DNA from 3 places in the Methylocystis hydrogenophila genome. Region 3 is predicted to be linked to each of the others. Evidence: predicted binding sites of a transcription regulator. Region 3 holds the regulator's gene; each other region holds the start of a gene.
What was found. Region 3 encodes PhoB, which activates phosphate uptake and scavenging genes when phosphate is short. Its sites were predicted from a motif close to TGTCATNNANCTGTCAT; they were not measured.
Positions count from the first base shown of each region.

Region 1 (5,475 bases), 890 kb from region 3:
CCGCGGCTGATCGCTTCGGCGTCGAGCCGATTGCCGCTGTCGAAGACGATGCGGCCTGTGGCGTCGCGAATCGAGAACGACCGGCCGCCGAACGCGACTAGATTGTCCCGGCTCGACTCGACGTTCGACATTGTCAGACGGCCGAGCAGTGACCCGTCCGGCACATATTCCACGCTGGCGCCGCCGGCGGAGCCGCGACGCTCGTCCTCGCCGTCGCCGCTTCCATTGTCTCTTGCGTCGCCTTCATTGGCCATGACCAGATAGCTGCGACCGCGATATTCGTAGGCGGCGATGGAGTCAGGCTGGTAAAGCCCCTTTACAGGGACCTGCTCCAGCTTGACGCCCCCGTCCTGATCGTTCGGGTCAATGCCGTTGCCGGGAAGATTGAAGTCTTTCAGGCCGAGGCCGATGATCCGTTCGAAACGACGCGATCTCAGGTCCAGCACGGCGACGCCATTGGCTTCCTGAAGGCCGACATAGGCCTTATCGCCGCGAGGGTCGATCGCGATATATTCCGGCTCCGGATCGTAGGGGCACATATCGGGGCGCGTCGTTCCGTTGCCGGTCGCCGGAAACTTGCGAAGCTCGGCATAGCCCGGCAGCGTCGGGCTTATGGGCAGCGTCTTGACCTCGCGCGTCCACACATCGATCAGGCTGACGCTGCCCGGCGGATCCACCGGACAAGGCTGACCGGACGTGCGCGCATTCGGCGTCCCTTCGTTGGCCACGAGCACCGTGCGGCCGTTAGGCGCAAAGGTCAGCATGTCCGGCAGGGCGCCAACGGTGACCGGGGCGCCCACCCGCTGGCTCGTGCGCGTGTTGATGAAGAGGACGACGCCGGGTTGCGCGCGATCGGTCGCCTCGACTGCAAGCGCGGCGAGCCCCTCGTGGATCGCGACGCTGTTGACGGCTCCATAGGGCGCGACGCTGACATTCCCGATCCATTTGCCGGTGGCGCGGTCAAGAACATCAACGCCAACCACGCCCGCCACCCACAGCGTGTCGGTGCGCTCGTCATGCGCGACGATTTCCGCTTTTTGTCCCGGGATGTTGCTCTGCGCGTGGGGATAGCTCCACACGCGGCGCGTTTCGACCGATAGCGACGGGTCAGCTGACGCGCTTCCGACATAGAGCGACGCGAGAGCGATGGACAAGCCACGCAAGGCCGTACCGGCGCGACGTTTGGGGTGCAGGCGCATTGCGTAGTCTTTCCCTATATGGAGAAGCTATAGCTGGAGACAGACAATCCACGGGGAATGTTTCAGCTGCATGACATCTTCTTGTGTCTGCGTCAGGAGCCGTCTTGGCTTGAGCATGCATCAAACGTGAGAATATCGAAGGTCGATATTCTCACCTTTGATGGCTTTCCTTGCCGACTTGAGCTTCGAGACTAGGAGAGTATGCAAAGTCGTGGGGAGTATGTAATTTTTCGAGGGTTAAGATCGGCTCTTTGGGAAAGGCGAGTCCATGCAAAAGCTGGTTTGGCGGGTGAAGCTCGTCACTGATCTTGGGGACGGAGCGCCGGAAATCGACGTCGCGGCGGCCCGGATAAAAGAGACGAGTTTGCAATTCCTGAAACGCTTGGCCTTTCGCTCGCCGAAGGGAAGCGCAACCGCCTTTGTCGAAAGCGCCGTCAACGAGATCCTGTCAAAACGCATGATCAAGGAACAGCAGATGCGATGGCATAGATGGACCGTGCAGCCGTTCCTCGACGCGCGCGTCGCCGTTCGCAACAAAACACTCCCCGTTTCGCTCAGGCGCCTCTATCCAGATTTTCAGCCAGACAATGAAAATCGCTCAGTGCGCCTGTCAGCGTGACGAACCCCACGACTTTGCATGCTCTCGGCGGAGATCGCCATGTCTTTTCGTTTTCTCGGCGCAGCGTGTGTGCTTGTTTTTTTCTCCCTCTCAGTGTCCACGCACGCCGCATCGGCGCACAGGCGGCAGGAATGGCGCGCCCCAGGTCCGCCGCGCCTTGGACCTTGGATCGAGGAGGGATGGTGCTGCGAGGACTGGTCTCGCGCGCCAGCCATCCGCGATTGGGGTTTTTCCGCGCCTTGGAGCTACGATCCGCAAACCGGCGTTCCGTCAAGCACGGCGGAATATCCGTGGGGATATACGACTCCCTTCGTCAAAGTGGGATCAAGATGCGTTGCAAGCGAAATGAATGGCAGCCCTGGAGGCCTTGCGGTCCGCTATCAGCGGGTCATGCCATCATATTACTGTCGTTGAAGCTGCGGTAACTCCCCCATTCGCGAACATGATATTTGAGCGCGCGACAGGGCGCCCATCTGAGCCGTTTCGCATGTCGCGCGTCGAGCGCGAAATGTGTCTATCCCAATCAGGGATTGCTTGGTCGCGGTTAGCCGCGCGATTTCTGAAACCATGACGCCCCCTGACACACGCCCGTTGAATAATTGTAATGCGCCGCCCCTAGGTTCGCGCCCGCGTTTAAGCTTGTTTTTAGCTTAGTCTTGAGGGGGCAAAATATGAGTCGACTTTTCCTGGCGTTCGCCGCCGTGCTCGGCGTCGCATCTACGAATGGCGCCGCGGCGCAGAATGCTTTATCCGCCTCGGCGCAGAAAATAGGGCCCAGCACGACAACCGAGCCTTACCTTGTTCCGACAGCCGCTGGCGTCTCTGTCACTTCCATTCTGACTGCCGGCGACTCGGTTGAGGGTTACCGTATGGTCGGCATTCCAGACGGGCTCGGAGCCTGGCTTCCGCCGACCAGCGCCTTAGACTTTCTGTTCGGTCGTCAGCCACGTTCGTTCAATCTCGTGATGAATCATGAAATCGGGCGCACGCTGGGGATTCCGCGCGCGCACGGCTCCAAAGGCGCATTCGTGTCGCAATGGACGATCGATCGCGCGACCTTGAAAGTGCTTTCTGGCCGCGATCACATGACCAGCCCCAACGACCTGCTGACGTGGAGCGGCGCCGGTTACACGCCCGGTACGAGCGCGCTGGAGCGGCTCTGTTCCGCGGACCTTGCGAACCCGAGCGCATTCGGCCTCGGACCGAAGAACCGCATCTTCCTGAGCGGCGAGGAAACATCGCCGCCGTTCACCGCCGACCACGGCCGCATTTTCGCACACATCGTCGACGGATCAGACAAGAACAAATCGTTCGAGTTGCCGCGGCTCGGCAAAATGTCGTTCGAAAACGGCCTCGCGAACCCGTTTCCCGATCACAAGACGATCGTGATGCTGCAAGACGACGCCGGACGCGAAACCAACGTCACGGCGGCGACCAACGTTTGTCGGACGGCAGGTCAGACAGGCTGTACGGAGCCCCCCAGCGAACTGTATATGTATGTCGGCTCGCAAAAGCCGCATGGCTCTCAAATCGAGCAGGCGGGCCTCACCAACGGCAACTTCTACGGCATACGCGTCGTTCTCAAAGGGCAGGTCGTCACGGGCGAGAATAAGGATTTTGTTTTCGCTTCGGCGGCGCCCGCCGTCACCTCCGCGCGATTCGAAGTCGTCAATTTTGGCGATGTTTCGAACAAGACCGGCGTGCAGATTCAGGATTCTGCTATCGCCAACAATGTAACGCAGTTCGTGCGCGTCGAGGACGGCGCCTGGGATCCGCGTCCGGGCAAGTCGCGCGACTTCTACTTCATCACGACCGGACGCATGACGTCTGACGCGACGACCTGGCGTCCTTCGCGTCTATGGCGACTGCGCTTCGACAGCATCGCACGGCCTGAGGCGGGCGGCACGATCGAGATGCTGCTCACCAATCAATTCTATCCGGGCGCCGCCACCACGCCGGACGCCGACCCCAGCTTCCAGATGCTCGACAACATGACGATCGACCGGCTGGGGCGCATCATTATGCAGGAGGACGTCGGCGGCAACGATCGGTTGGGCCGGATCTATGTTTACGGAATCGATAGCGGCCAGTTGGTCCAGGTTGCGCGTCATAATCCCAAGTTCTTCAGCAGCGGCGCATCGAATCCGACCTTCATCACCAACGACGAGGAGAGTTCGGGCGTGATCGACGCTGCGGAAATACTGCGCGACGGCTGGTTCCTGGCGACGGTCCAAGGCCATCGTGCGTCAACCGACGTCGAACTGTTCGAAAGCGGCCAGATCTTGGCGCTCTTCATCGATCCGTCGATTGCCCGGGGCCGTGGCGGAGCGCCCTTGCTTCCCGCGCCGCAGCCCTGACCTCAAGCGTCAAAAGGCTTCCTTGGAAGCTCAGCGCTTCTGCGCAAGCCACTGAGAAGAGCGTCCGACGCGTAGAGCGTCGGCGCTCCCTCATGCGCAACGAAACATTCCTCGCGCCAAATGAGTCGACGGCCCGCCCGTCCGCGCCAATGAGTCAGTCGGCGGATCCTTTGGTATTGGGTGGAATTTGACGTGGCGCCAAAGGGGAATGCTTATACAATTTTACCTTCGTAAACTGTCCCCCGTTTTGCAAAATCACTTCCGCGTTTGCTATGGATGCGACAGTCCAAGCGTCGATCGCTTCTCCCACCTTGCGCCATGCGCCCTGTGGCGAGCTTGCTGAAACGAGAAAGGCCTTCGCCTTTCTCTCGTGCCGCACGATCGCGGCGACGATCAAGTCCGTCGGCGCATCTGACAAGGTCGCCGCTTCGATCGAGGCCGCGTCGCTTTTGGGCAATGCTCTACGGTTCTTGGAAAAAATTGGTCGTGAGAGGGATTGGATGTCCGCCGATGCGGGTTTGGCCGGACCCAGTTCGATCGCATCCAGCCTCGGCGGCGTCCAGTCCGGAACGCTGACGCCGCTTTCAGCGCTCAAACCGCCGATGATCGCATAGAGCGCAAAGGCCGCCGTTCCCGACGCGATCGCCGACAGGAAGACCAGGACGATCGCCTGGATCGGCGATAGCTGCATCTGCTTCACGCCCGAGAGCCGCGATTGCGCAATCTGCAAGAGCTCCGGCAGCCGATCGTGAATTTTTGATTTTATCATGGGCGGCCTTTTTTCGGCGCGCCGCCGAAGACGTCGAATTGCGCCTCGAGTTCGTCGGTCTGTTGCGCTGCGCCCCAAAACACTCCCTGACTTCGGATTGTCGCGGAGGTGATGACGAGCAACGGCGGCTCTCCTTCGAGAGCGCGTGCGAGGGCATGAATGCGATCATGCGCCCCTGTGACATCGATTCGCGCGCCAACGAGCGTTACGCCCTGGAACGGCTTTTGAGGCAGCATCTGAATAGACCTCACGGTCACCCGGGCCGCTTCCGCAATCGTCTTGAGTCGCGCTTGCAAATTGGCGTTGATGACGCCATCGCTGTCGCCGTCGAAAAGTTCGCCGCGGCCGTTGATATCCAAAACCTGCTGAGCGTAAGCCTGGATCTGGTCTTCATGCGCGACGACGGCCTGGTAGCGCGCGAGAGTCTGCTCGCGCTCGGCGATGGCGTCGGCGCCGGTCGCAATGATGCGGCGCGCAGGTTCAATGAGCACGAGATAGACGACGAGCAAAGCCAGCAGATTTACGCCGGCG
Region 1 is NC_018485.1:1,585,289-1,590,763, forward strand. Features, by position in the region: gene BN69_RS07595 (choice-of-anchor I family protein) at 1-1,154, opposite strand, end outside; gene BN69_RS07600 (hypothetical protein) at 1,468-1,818, shown strand; gene BN69_RS07605 (PhoX family protein) at 2,490-4,175, shown strand; gene BN69_RS07610 (hypothetical protein) at 4,330-4,944, opposite strand; gene gspM (type II secretion system protein GspM) at 4,941-5,475, opposite strand, start outside.
Region 1: BN69_RS07605 (PhoX family protein) is a predicted target of PhoB. The motif match lies at 2,213-2,229, and genes of this name have one in related genera.

Region 2 (5,475 bases), 510 kb from region 3:
AATCGGCCGCTCAAAGGGGAGCGGCGTCGCCGCGTCGGGCGTGAACAGCGCATGATCCACGCCGCGCGACCAGCGCAAAATCCGCCGAAATCCGCGCTCCGACAATTCGCGCGAGAGACTGGGCGTCGACACCATGACGCCGGCGCCGGCGTTGTGAAAACGGCGCAAGGCCGCATAGGAGAGTCCGACGGGCAGTCCGAAGCGCGCCTGGATATATTCTGGAAAGCGCGTGTGAAAGCTCGTCGTGAAGCAACGGCGCGCCCGCAGCATCACGGCGCGGGTCACAAGTCCGATGGGGCCTTCCGTCGCGATATGGACGTGATCATAGCCCTCCTCGAGCCGCCGGCGAACGGCGCGCGGCGAAGCGAGCGCCAGCCCGATCTCGGGATAGGTCGGCATCGGCAGCGAGTTGAAGTCGCGCGGCGTCAGAAAGTCGATTTCGGCGCCCAGCGCGCGGGCTGATTGCGCCATGGTTTCAAGCGATCGGACGACGCCATTCACCTGCGGACGCCAGGCGTCCGTCGCCACCAATATTCTCATCAGGCCGCCACAGCTCTCTCGTTTTGCACGGCCTTGGCGCTTTCTGCGGCCTCCGCCGCCTCGCGTTCAGCCGCGGTGTTATGCCAGCGCAAAATCTCGAATGCGCCGTCCTGATGTTCGGCGATCGCGGTGCAGCTTTCGACGAAGTCCCCAGTATTGACATAGAGCTTGCCGGCGATGGTCTTGATCGTCGCGTGATGGATATGGCCGCAGATCACGCCGTCGACATTGCGCCGCGCGGCCTCGGAGGCCAAAGCGTTCTCGAAATCGCCGATGAAATTGACGGCGTTCTTGACCTTCAGCTTCGCCCAGGCCGAAAGCGACCAATAGCCGACGCCGAACATCCGGCGCGCACGGTTGAACCAAGTGTTGACGACGATCGCAAAATCATAGGCCCAGTCGCCAAAGAAGGCGAGCCAGCGGGCGTTGCGCACGACAATATCGAATTGGTCGCCATGAATGACGAGCATGGTCTTGCCGTCGGCGGTCTCATGCAGCGCATCGTCGACGACTTCGACGCCGCCGAAAGTGAGCCCGGTGTAATCGCGGGCGAATTCGTCGTGATTGCCAGGCACATAGATGACGCGCGCGCCTTTCCGCGCCTTGCGCAGCAGCTTCTGGACGACGTCATTATGCGCCTGCGGCCAGTACCAGCCGTTCTTCAGACGCCAGCCGTCGACGATGTCGCCGACGAGATAGAACGTGTCGGCGTCATTATGCTTGAGAAAGTCGACCAGCAGCTCAGCCTGGGCGCCGCGCGCGCCCAGATGCAGATCGGATAAAAACAGCGTCCGATAGCGCATGACTGCATGTTCGCCTGTTGGATCCGACATCTGCGCTATGTTGGAGCGCACCGCTTGGGAGACCTTCGCCCTGGCGTTTCTGTCGAGCATGAGCTGTTCGCCTCTCGCCTTCGCCGCGTGGCCTGATTGACCAGATTCGCATCACAGCCAGATGACATGGGCCGTTCTCGGCCGTTTCGAGGCGCGAGCGAACGCAAGGACGGGGAAAGGCCGGAAGGCTTCGCTGTTCGATATTTCGAACGCAGTCGGCTATCTTGCCGATCGATTCTGCAACATATGGCGCAGCTGAAGCGCTGGGGATGATGGGCGTCGAAGGTCAGGACAAGCAAAAAATGCTGGAGGCGGGCGCGCTGGCGCTTTCTGGGCAGCTCGGCGCGACCGTGCAGCGCCTGCGCAAGGCTTATAATTTGTCGCTTTCCGAACTTTCTCAGCAGTCTGGAGTCGCCAAATCCATCATCAGCCAGATCGAGCGCAATGAAACCAATCCGACGCTCGCCACGATCTGGCGTCTCGCGCAGGCGCTCGACGTCTCGATCGAGCGGGTTTTGCAGACGACGGAAGACGGACCCTTCCTCGAGAAAACCAGCAAGGCCGATACGCCCATCCTGGTGTCCGACGACGGCAAATGCCGGCTTGAGATCATCGGCTGGATCAAGACGGTCGAGTGGCTGCAGTGCTATGAATTCGCCGCCGCGCCCGGAGGCGTATTGGAATCCGAGGCGCATCAGCGCGGCTCGGTCGAGAGCCTGTCCGTGCGCGACGGCGAGCTTGAGGTCGAGGTCGCCGGAGCGAAGTCGAGCGTGAAAGCGGGCGAAACCCTCCGCTATCGCTGCGACCGGCCGCACATTATCCGCAATCTCGGCAAAACGCCGGCGCGGGCGACGATGGTGTGCATTCTGAAGGCGGCGGTGATGGAATGACTCGCCGCCGCGGACGCGCGAGCATCCTGCGGCGGTCGATGGCGCGGCCCTCGGTCAGGAGGAGTGCAATTCGCCAACGTGCTTTTGCGAGTAAAGCTGGACGCCGAGCTGCTTGATCAATTCAAGCTGGGTCTCGAGGAAGTCGATGTGCTTTTCCTCGCTCTTCACCACCCCTTCGAAAAGCTGCTCGGAAACGCGATCGTTGATCGAGAGGCAATAGGCCGCGGCTTCGAGATACAGGTCGCGGGCGCCGAGTTCGGTCTCGAGGTCCGCCTTGATGATCTCCTCGACCGATTGGCCGATGCGCAGCGGATCGAGCACCTGCATATTCGGGAAGCCTTCGAGGAAGAGGATGCGCTCGGCGAAATGATCCGCGTGATGCATTTCCTCAATCGACTCTTCGCGCCATTTTTTGGCGAGCTCGAGGAAACCCCAATTGTGGAAAATGCGGAAATGCAGCCAGTACTGATTGACCGCGGTCAATTCTGCGCGCAACCCGCGATTGAGATAGTCGATGACTTTCGCGTCACCGCGCATGTCCGCATCCTTTCCATGAAAATAGACTTACGCCGCCAATTCGTCGGCGCGACAGCCTTCACAATCGCCGCTCCCCGAGCACTCATCCAATCCTCTCGCGGCGTGCTGGTCGACGATGGCGACAATGCTGCGCACGCAGCGCCCGCATTTCGCCTCGCAGCCCATATGCCGGAACACAGCTGAAACCGAAGGCCGGTCACCGCGTGGCCCAAGCGTATCGCGCACATCGCGGTCCGACAGGACGTTGCACGAACAGACGATCATTACTTAGCCTAGTTTGGAAAGGTTGCAAACTACTTTCTGGAAAGGTTGCAAATTTCCTTCTTTGGAAAGATTGCAAACTACCTTTCGTATCAGTAGGTTACAACATCTCCTCTCGTTTGCCAACTCTCGCGTGTCGCCTTTCCGACAGACCCGCGCCGATGAACTCTGATTGGCAAGGACCATGCCGGTTTAACAAATACATTTTGGACCAATCGGTCGCCCGGCAAGTGTCAAAAAAGAGCCGCGAACGCTGTCCGCGACTCTTGATGTTTGCGTTAATCCTTTCTTACCAGTGACGGTGTCCCCCGCCTCCGCCGCCCCAACCGTAGCCAGGCCCGCCCCAGCCAGGCCCATGTCCGCCCCACCCAGGTCCGCCCCAGCCTGGGCGCCGCCAACCATAGCCGCCGCCCCAACGGGGACCACCCCAGCCGTAGCCGCCGCCCCAGCCGTAGCCGGGCCGCCACCAGCACCGGTAGGGTCCGCACACCCAGCGCGCCTTCTCGCCGCCCGGACCCAGCTGAGCCGCCGGCGCGCGATCAATCCCCGGCAGCGCGGAAGCCTCCGACGCGAATGGGCTCGAAGCCAGAACCAAAAGAAGCGCGGCGAAGGCCGGCTTGATTGGCGCCGATTGGGTTTTGACGGCTGCCGATCTCATGGAGCATCCTCCTTTTGAGAAGTGATGGAAACGGTTTCCAATTACGGCGAACGCTCTGAACTGCGGCTGAAACTTCCGTTCATCAGAAGGTTATGATGTCCAAACTCCTGGGCGCGCTCGATCAGGGCACGACGAGCACCCGCTTTATCGTCATGCACAGTCACGGTGGGATCGTCGCCCAGGCGCAGCGCGAGCACCGGCAAATCTATCCCCGCCCCGGCTGGGTCGAGCATGACGCCGCCGAAATTTGGCGCAATGCGCAGGCGGTGATCGCGGCGGCGCTGGCCGAGGCCAAGCTCTCCGCCCGCGACCTCTCGGCCGTCGGCGTCACCAATCAGCGCGAGACGACCCTCTTGTGGGACGCCGCGACCGGCGCGCCGCTTCATCACGCGATCGTCTGGATGGATACGCGCACGCAAGCCGCCGTCGACGGGATCGCGGCGCAAGGTTTGGGCGATCTGGTCCGCGCAAAGACGGGACTGCCGCTCGCGACCTATTTTTCCGCGCTCAAGCTCGGCTGGCTTCTTGAAGAAATCCCCGGCGCGCGCGAAAGGGCGGCGCAGGGCGCGGCGCTGTTCGGCACGATCGATTCCTGGATCATTTGGAATCTGACCGGCGGCCCCCGCGGCGGCCGTCATCTCATTGACGCGACCAACGCCTCGCGCACGCAGTTGATGAATCTCGAAACTCTGCAATGGGATCAAGAGCTACTGCGGATCTTCGACGTTCCCGCGGCCTGCCTGCCAAAAATATGCTCGTCGAGCGAGGTCTATGGGGAATGCGTCGGCGCGCTCGCCGGCGTTCCGCTCGCCGGCGCGCTCGGCGACCAGCACGCCGCGCTGCTCGGCCAAGCCTGCGTCAATGTTGGCGACGCCAAGAACACCTATGGCACCGGCTGCTTTTTGCTGATGAACGTCGGCGAGACGCCGCGCATATCGACCAAGGGCCTGCTGACGACGCTCGCCTATCAGCTTGGAGACGCCAAACCCTGTTACGCGCTGGAAGGCTCGATCGCGATCGCCGGCGCTCTGGTGCAGTGGCTACGCGACAATCTCGGGATCATCAAAGAGAGCCGCGAGATCGAGGCGCTGGCGAGTAGCGTGCCTGACAATGGCGACGTCTATTTCGTGCCGGCCTTCTCCGGTCTTTTTGCGCCACGATGGCGTGGCGACGCCCGCGGGATCATCGCCGGGCTGACGCGGTTCTCCAACAAGGGCCATATCGCGCGCGCGGCGCTCGAAGCCGCGGCGTTTCAGACCCGGGAAGTCCTGGCGGCGATGATCGCCGACGCGGGCGTCGAGATCAGCGCGCTCAAGGTCGACGGCGGCATGGCTGGGAGCGATTTGTTGATGCAGTTTCAGGCCGACCTCATCGAGGCGCCGGTCATCCGCCCCCGCCAGCTCGAGTTGACGGCGGTCGGCGCCGCCTATGCAGCGGGACTTGCCGTCGGCGTCTACAAAAGCCTGGATGACATCGCCGCGCATACGCGAGAATCGCGTCGCTTTACGCCCAATATGACGCCGCAGGAGCGGGCGCGCCTGATCGCATCCTGGGAAAAAGCCGTCGAGCGTTCGCTCGGCTGGGCGCTCTGACGCATCCAAACCTTGCGCGCGCTATTCGAAATCGACGCTCAAACCGTGCTTGTCGAACTGCTTTTCGACCGCGTCGAGGATTTTCTGCAGCTCCTCGATGCCGATCGGCGTTTCGTCGTCGGGCGCGTCCCAATGTTCGAGGTCGTCGAGACGTACGATGAAAT
Region 2 is NC_018485.1:1,961,246-1,966,720, forward strand. Features, by position in the region: gene BN69_RS09485 (glycosyltransferase family 4 protein) at 1-540, opposite strand, end outside; gene BN69_RS09490 (UDP-2,3-diacylglucosamine diphosphatase) at 540-1,373, opposite strand; gene BN69_RS09495 (helix-turn-helix domain-containing protein) at 1,646-2,263, shown strand; gene bfr (bacterioferritin) at 2,318-2,800, opposite strand; gene BN69_RS09505 ((2Fe-2S)-binding protein) at 2,828-3,064, opposite strand; gene BN69_RS19185 (hypothetical protein) at 3,351-3,719, opposite strand; gene glpK (glycerol kinase GlpK) at 3,815-5,311, shown strand; gene BN69_RS09515 (Imm74 family immunity protein) at 5,333-5,475, opposite strand, start outside.
Region 2: BN69_RS09490 (UDP-2,3-diacylglucosamine diphosphatase) is a predicted target of PhoB. The motif match lies at 1,484-1,500, and genes of this name have one in related genera.

Region 3 (5,475 bases):
GACGCCGATGCGGCCGTCGTCGCCGATCATATCGCTGCGCTCTTGCGGCGAGAAGCTCCTCAACAGCTTGTCGATGCGCTCGCTCGAACAGCGGCAGAATTCCTCGAGCGCGCGTTCGGTGAAAACCTTGACGCCCCGCTCATGGAAAAGGCGATAGAGCAGGCGCTCGCCCGAAAGCGCCGGATCGACAAGCTCGTGGTCCTCGAGCGTGGCGGCGAGCGCCTGGCCCTCGGTCCAATGATCGCTGTCGTTCTCGGAAGGCTCCTCCGCGCCCTCAGGCGCGTCGCCGGGCGGAAGATCGCGGGCGCGCGCCCCGCCGGGCGGCAAATATTGCAGCAGCAGTCCGCCGGCGCGCCAGCCGGCGCCCTGCGGCGTGACGATTTCGGCGACGGCGAGTCTGACGAAGGACGGGATCTGCTCCGATTGTCGGAAATAAATATGCGCGACCTCGGCGAGGCTCTCGCCCTCCAGCGGCACGACGCCCTGGTAGCGCGCGGCGTCTTCCTCGCGTTCGATGGTGAGCGCCAGATGACCGCGTCCGAACAGCGCCGCCGGCGAGGCGTCGCGCATTTGCGCGACCCGCTCGGCGTCGAAACGGGCGAAGCCGCGCAGCTTCCCCGGCGCGTCATAGTCGACGACGAGCATGTCGACCGGGCCGTCGCTGCGCGTCTGCAGCTGAAAGCGGCCGTGCGATTCCAAAATCGAGCCGAGCAGCGCGGCGAGCGCCACCGCTTCGCCGAGCAGGCGCGCGACCTGCGGCGGATAGGCGTAATGATTGAGGATGGAATCGACCGTCGGGCCGAGACGCACGACGCGGCCGCGCAGGTCGAGCGCTTCTACGGCGAAGGGCAGCACCCGGTCATCCTCGGAATGGAGCGCGACTGGCCGGCTCGGCGCCGAGCCCCCGTCTGGCGCCATTAGAATTGCCCCGGCGCGAGACACCAGCACAGCACGCCTTTTTGGGCGTGAAGGCGGTTCTCGGCTTCGTCGAAGACCACCGACTGCGGTCCGTCGATGACTTCCGCGGTGACTTCCTCGCCGCGATGCGCCGGCAGGCAATGCATGAAGATGGCGTGCTTGGCGGCCGCGCGCATCAGTTTCGAGTCGACCTGATAGGGCGCGAGCGCCGCGCGGCGCTGGTCCTCGTCCGCGTCGCCCATCGACACCCAGCAGTCCGTGATGACGGCGTCGGCGCCGGCCACCGCCTCATAGGCGTCGCGCGTCAGATTGATCTTCGCGCCATTGGTTTTCGCCCAGCCCATCAGTTCTTCCGAGGGCGCGAAGTTCGCCGGCGTCGCCACATTGATCGTGAAGCCCAGGCGGCCAGCGGCGTGCACCCAGCTCGTGAGCACATTGTTGGCGTCGCCGCTCCAGGCCACGATGCGCCCTTCGATTGGTCCGAGATGCTCCTCGAAGGTCAGCACGTCCGCCATCACCTGACAGGGATGCGACTGTTTGGTGAGGCCATTGATGACCGGCAGATTGCCGAAGCGCGCCAGCTCCATGAGATCGGGGTGCGACAGAATGCGGACCATGATCGCGTCGAGAAACCGCGAGAGCACGCGCGCCGTGTCGGCGATCGTCTCGCCGCGGCCAAGCTGCATTTCGGCGCCGGTGAGCATGATCGTCTCGCCGCCCAGTTCGCGCATCGCGATGTCGAAGGAGACGCGCGTGCGGGTCGAGGGCTTGTCGAACACCATGCCGAGATATTTGCCGGCGAGCGGTCGTTCGGTCGGCGCGACGCCTTTGACGCGGCGCGCCTTGAGCGACGTCGCGAGATTGAGAATGCGGCGCAGCTCTTCGCCGGAGTGATCGGAAAGATCGAGAAAGCTGCGCGGCCGCGTCAGCGAATGGGCGGTCATCACGCGGCTCCGAGCTTTTCAACGGGCGCGGCGAGCCGGGCGCATGCGGCGAAAAGGCGCGACGACGCCGCCGCGACGTCGCTCTCGTCGATGACGAGCGGCGGCAAAAGACGCACGACATTGTCGCCGGCGAGCACCGTCAACAGGCCTTCGGCGCGGGCGGCGGCGGCGAAGTCGCCGTTCGGTATCCGCGTCTTGAGGCCGAACATCAGCCCTTCGCCGCGGATTTCTTCGATGAGCGACGGATAGCGGTCCTCGAGCTCCGCCAGCCGCTGGCGCAACAGCGCGCCAAGCTGCGCGACGCGCGCCAGGAAGCCCTCCGCGAGCACGACGTCGAGAACGGCGCCGCCCACCGACGTCGCCAGCGGATTGCCGCCGAAGGTGGAGCCGTGCGCGCCGAGCGTCATGCCTTTGGCGGACTCGCGCGTCGCGAGGCACGCGCCGATCGGAAATCCGCCCCCCAGCCCCTTGGCGAGCGCCGCGATATCGGGCGCGACGCCGGCATGTTCGCAGGCGAGGAACTTGCCGGTGCGGCCGACGCCGCATTGGACTTCATCGAACGCCAGCAGCAGCCCGCGCGCGTCGCACAGCGCCCGCAGCTGCGCAAGGAACGCCGGCGAAAAGACGCGCAGCCCCCCTTCTCCCTGAATCGGTTCGAGCAGGACGCCCGCGGTTTCTTGCGTGATCGCCGCCTCGACGGCGTCGAAATCGCCGAAAGGAACCTGATCGAAGCCCTCGACGGGCGGCCCGAACCCATCAAGATATTTCGCATTGCCGCCTGCGGCGATCGTCGCGAGCGTGCGGCCATGGAAGGCGCCTTCGAAAGTGATCAGCCGATAGCGTTCCGGCTGCCCGTTGACCGCGTGAAATTTACGCGCGGTCTTGATCGCGCACTCCACCGCTTCCGCGCCGGAATTGGTGAAAAAGACCAGATCGGCGAATGTGGCGTCGCAGAGCCGCTCGGCGAGCCGCTCGGCTTGCGGGATGCGGAAGAGATTGGAGACATGCCACGGTTCTTCCGCCGCGCGCTTCAAGGTCTCGACGAGGCGCGGGTGATTGTGGCCGAGCGACAGTACGGCGACGCCCGCGCTGAAATCGAGATAGCGGTCGCCGTTTTCCGCAGTCAACCACGCGCCTTCGCCATGTTTGAACGCAAGATCGGCGCGCGGATAGGTCGGATAAAGCGCTGACGTCAAAAGCCCTGCTCCATGCTCCCGTCGCTGGCTTTAGCCAGAGGAAGCTCGAAAAACAAAGCGCCGCCCTTTTCGGGCGGCAGTTCAGAGCGGATTTTAAGCGCGCCGCCCGACGCGGTCAAATCCATGGCGCGGTTCGATCATTCGCGTCAAAGCGGCGGGCGCGGCTGCGCAAGGGTGAGTCCTGCGAGCAACAGTCTCGCCGAAAGCCTGTTGAGAACGCCAGCGCACGCTTGCCAGCGCGACTCGCGCATGATTCAAAGTAAATAGAAAGTTTCTAGTCGGCGCCCGCGTAGTTCGTTTGGGCGTGTTCTCTCGAGTGTTGATGCGCAATCACATCGCCGCAGGGCTTCAGGCCTGCGCTGCGGTCGGAAGAACCATCCGAGCCGCGCTCGACCCGAAAGAATGGAGAAGCCTGATGTCATGGACCGACGAACGCGTCGAACTGCTCCGCAAGCTCTGGACCGATGGTCTAAGCGCCAGCCAAGTGGCGGCTGAACTTGGACCGGGCATCACCCGCAACGCTGTGATCGGAAAGATCCATCGTCTCGGACTCGCCGAACGCGCCAAGACGGCGAGCGCGCAGCGGCCGCGCGCGGCCAAAGCTCCTCGCCCGACGCACCCGCGCATGAACGGCGTCGCCTCGCACGGCAATCTGGCGCTCGCGTTCACGCCGCATGCGCTGGCGGCGCCGCGGCTTGCGCCTGAAGAAGAAGTGGTGATCCCGATTTCGGAGCGCGTCACGATCATGGAGCTCCGCGAATCCATGTGCCGCTGGCCGATGGGCGATCCGACGTCGCCGGAGTTCCGCTTCTGCGGCTGCAAGTCGACTGTTGGCGGCGGGCCGTATTGCGCCTATCATGCGCGCGTCGCCTATCAGCCGGCCCAGGATCGCCGCCGCGCGCGCGATCAGCTCCGAACGCAGCGCTACGCGTAATCTGCGTCGGCGGACGCGTCACTCGTGTCCGAAGGTTTCGTCGAAGGAATAGCCCGCGCCGCGGACCGTGCGGATCGGATCCTTCTCGCGGCCGCGGATCAGCGCCTTGCGGAGCCGTCCGACATGGACGTCGACCGTGCGCTCGTCGATCTCCGCCGACATGCCCCAAACGCTGTCGAGCAGCTGCGCGCGCGTGAACACGCGTCCGGGCTTCTCCATAAAATATTCGAGCAGCCGGAATTCGGTCGGACCGAGGTGGATTTCGCGGGCGGATCGCCGCACGCGACGGGTGTCGCGGTCGAGGTCGATATCGCCGAGAGTCAGCCGTGAGGCGACGCGCTCGGGGCGCGCCCGGCGCAGCAGCGCGCGCACCCGCGCCATCAGCTCCGGAGTCGAAAACGGCTTGACGACATAGTCGTCGGCGCCGACGGAAAGACCGCGCACGCGCTCGCCTTCCTCGCCCCGCGCGGTCAGCATGATGACAGGCATGTCTCTGGCGCTGTCCCGCGCGCGCAGGCGTCGGCAGATTTCAAGTCCGGAAACGCCGGGCAGCATCCAGTCGAGAATGACGAGATCCGGCGGCGACTCCGCGAGCCGCAGCTCGGCTTCGTCGCCATTGTCGACATGCTCGACCTGATAGCCTTCAGCTTCGAGATTATACACGAGCAGCGTCGCGAGCGACGTTTCGTCCTCGACGACGAGGATGCGCGGCGCCCGATCGCTTTTCCCGCTCCGCTGTAAAACGGCGGACGTCACGTCACTCATTGGGCCGCCTCATCCTTCCCGAAGTCGGCGACGCGCGATTTTGGCCGCTCTGTAGGCATCGCCTCGCCGGTGACGAGATAAACGATCGTCTCCGATATATTCGTTGTGTGATCGCCGATCCGCTCCAGGTTCTTTGAGCAGAACAGCAGATGCGTGCAGAAGGATATATTGCGCGGATCCTCCATCATGAAGGTGAGCAGATCGCGGAATACCGAGTCCTCCAGCGCGTCGAGATCGGAATCGTTCTGCCACACCGCGCGCGCCCGCTCGGTGTCGCGCAAGGCGTAGGCGTCCAGCGCGTCCTTAAGCTGCATCGCGGCGATTTCGTGCATCGACTTTAGACCGACGATCGCGCGCGGGACGCGCGCCTCCGACACGATCTTGAGCGTTCGCTTGGCGATGTTCTTGGCGAGATCGCCGACGCGTTCGATGTCGCCGGAAATACGGATCGCGGCGATGCATTCGCGCAGATCGACGGCGAGCGGCTGTCGGCGCGCGATGGTGAGAATGGCGTTCTCTTCGATTTCTCGCTGCAGCGCGTCGAGCCGCGGATCGCTGGAGACGACCCGATGGGCGAGGTCGACGTTGAAGCCGGAGAGCGCATCCATCGCCTCCGCCAGCATCTTCTCCGCGACGCCGCCCATTTCAGCGATGCGACGTCCGAGCGCCTCAAGGTCGCGGTCGTAGGATTTAACAATATGATCGCTCATGAGCGCCG
Region 3 is NC_018485.1:2,473,191-2,478,665, reverse strand. Features, by position in the region: gene BN69_RS12045 (Hsp33 family molecular chaperone) at 1-918, opposite strand, end outside; gene argF (ornithine carbamoyltransferase) at 918-1,862, opposite strand; gene BN69_RS12035 (aspartate aminotransferase family protein) at 1,862-3,058, opposite strand; gene BN69_RS19970 (hypothetical protein) at 3,055-3,183, opposite strand; gene BN69_RS12030 (GcrA family cell cycle regulator) at 3,474-3,992, shown strand; gene phoB (phosphate regulon transcriptional regulator PhoB) at 4,011-4,757, opposite strand; gene phoU (phosphate signaling complex protein PhoU) at 4,754-5,467, opposite strand.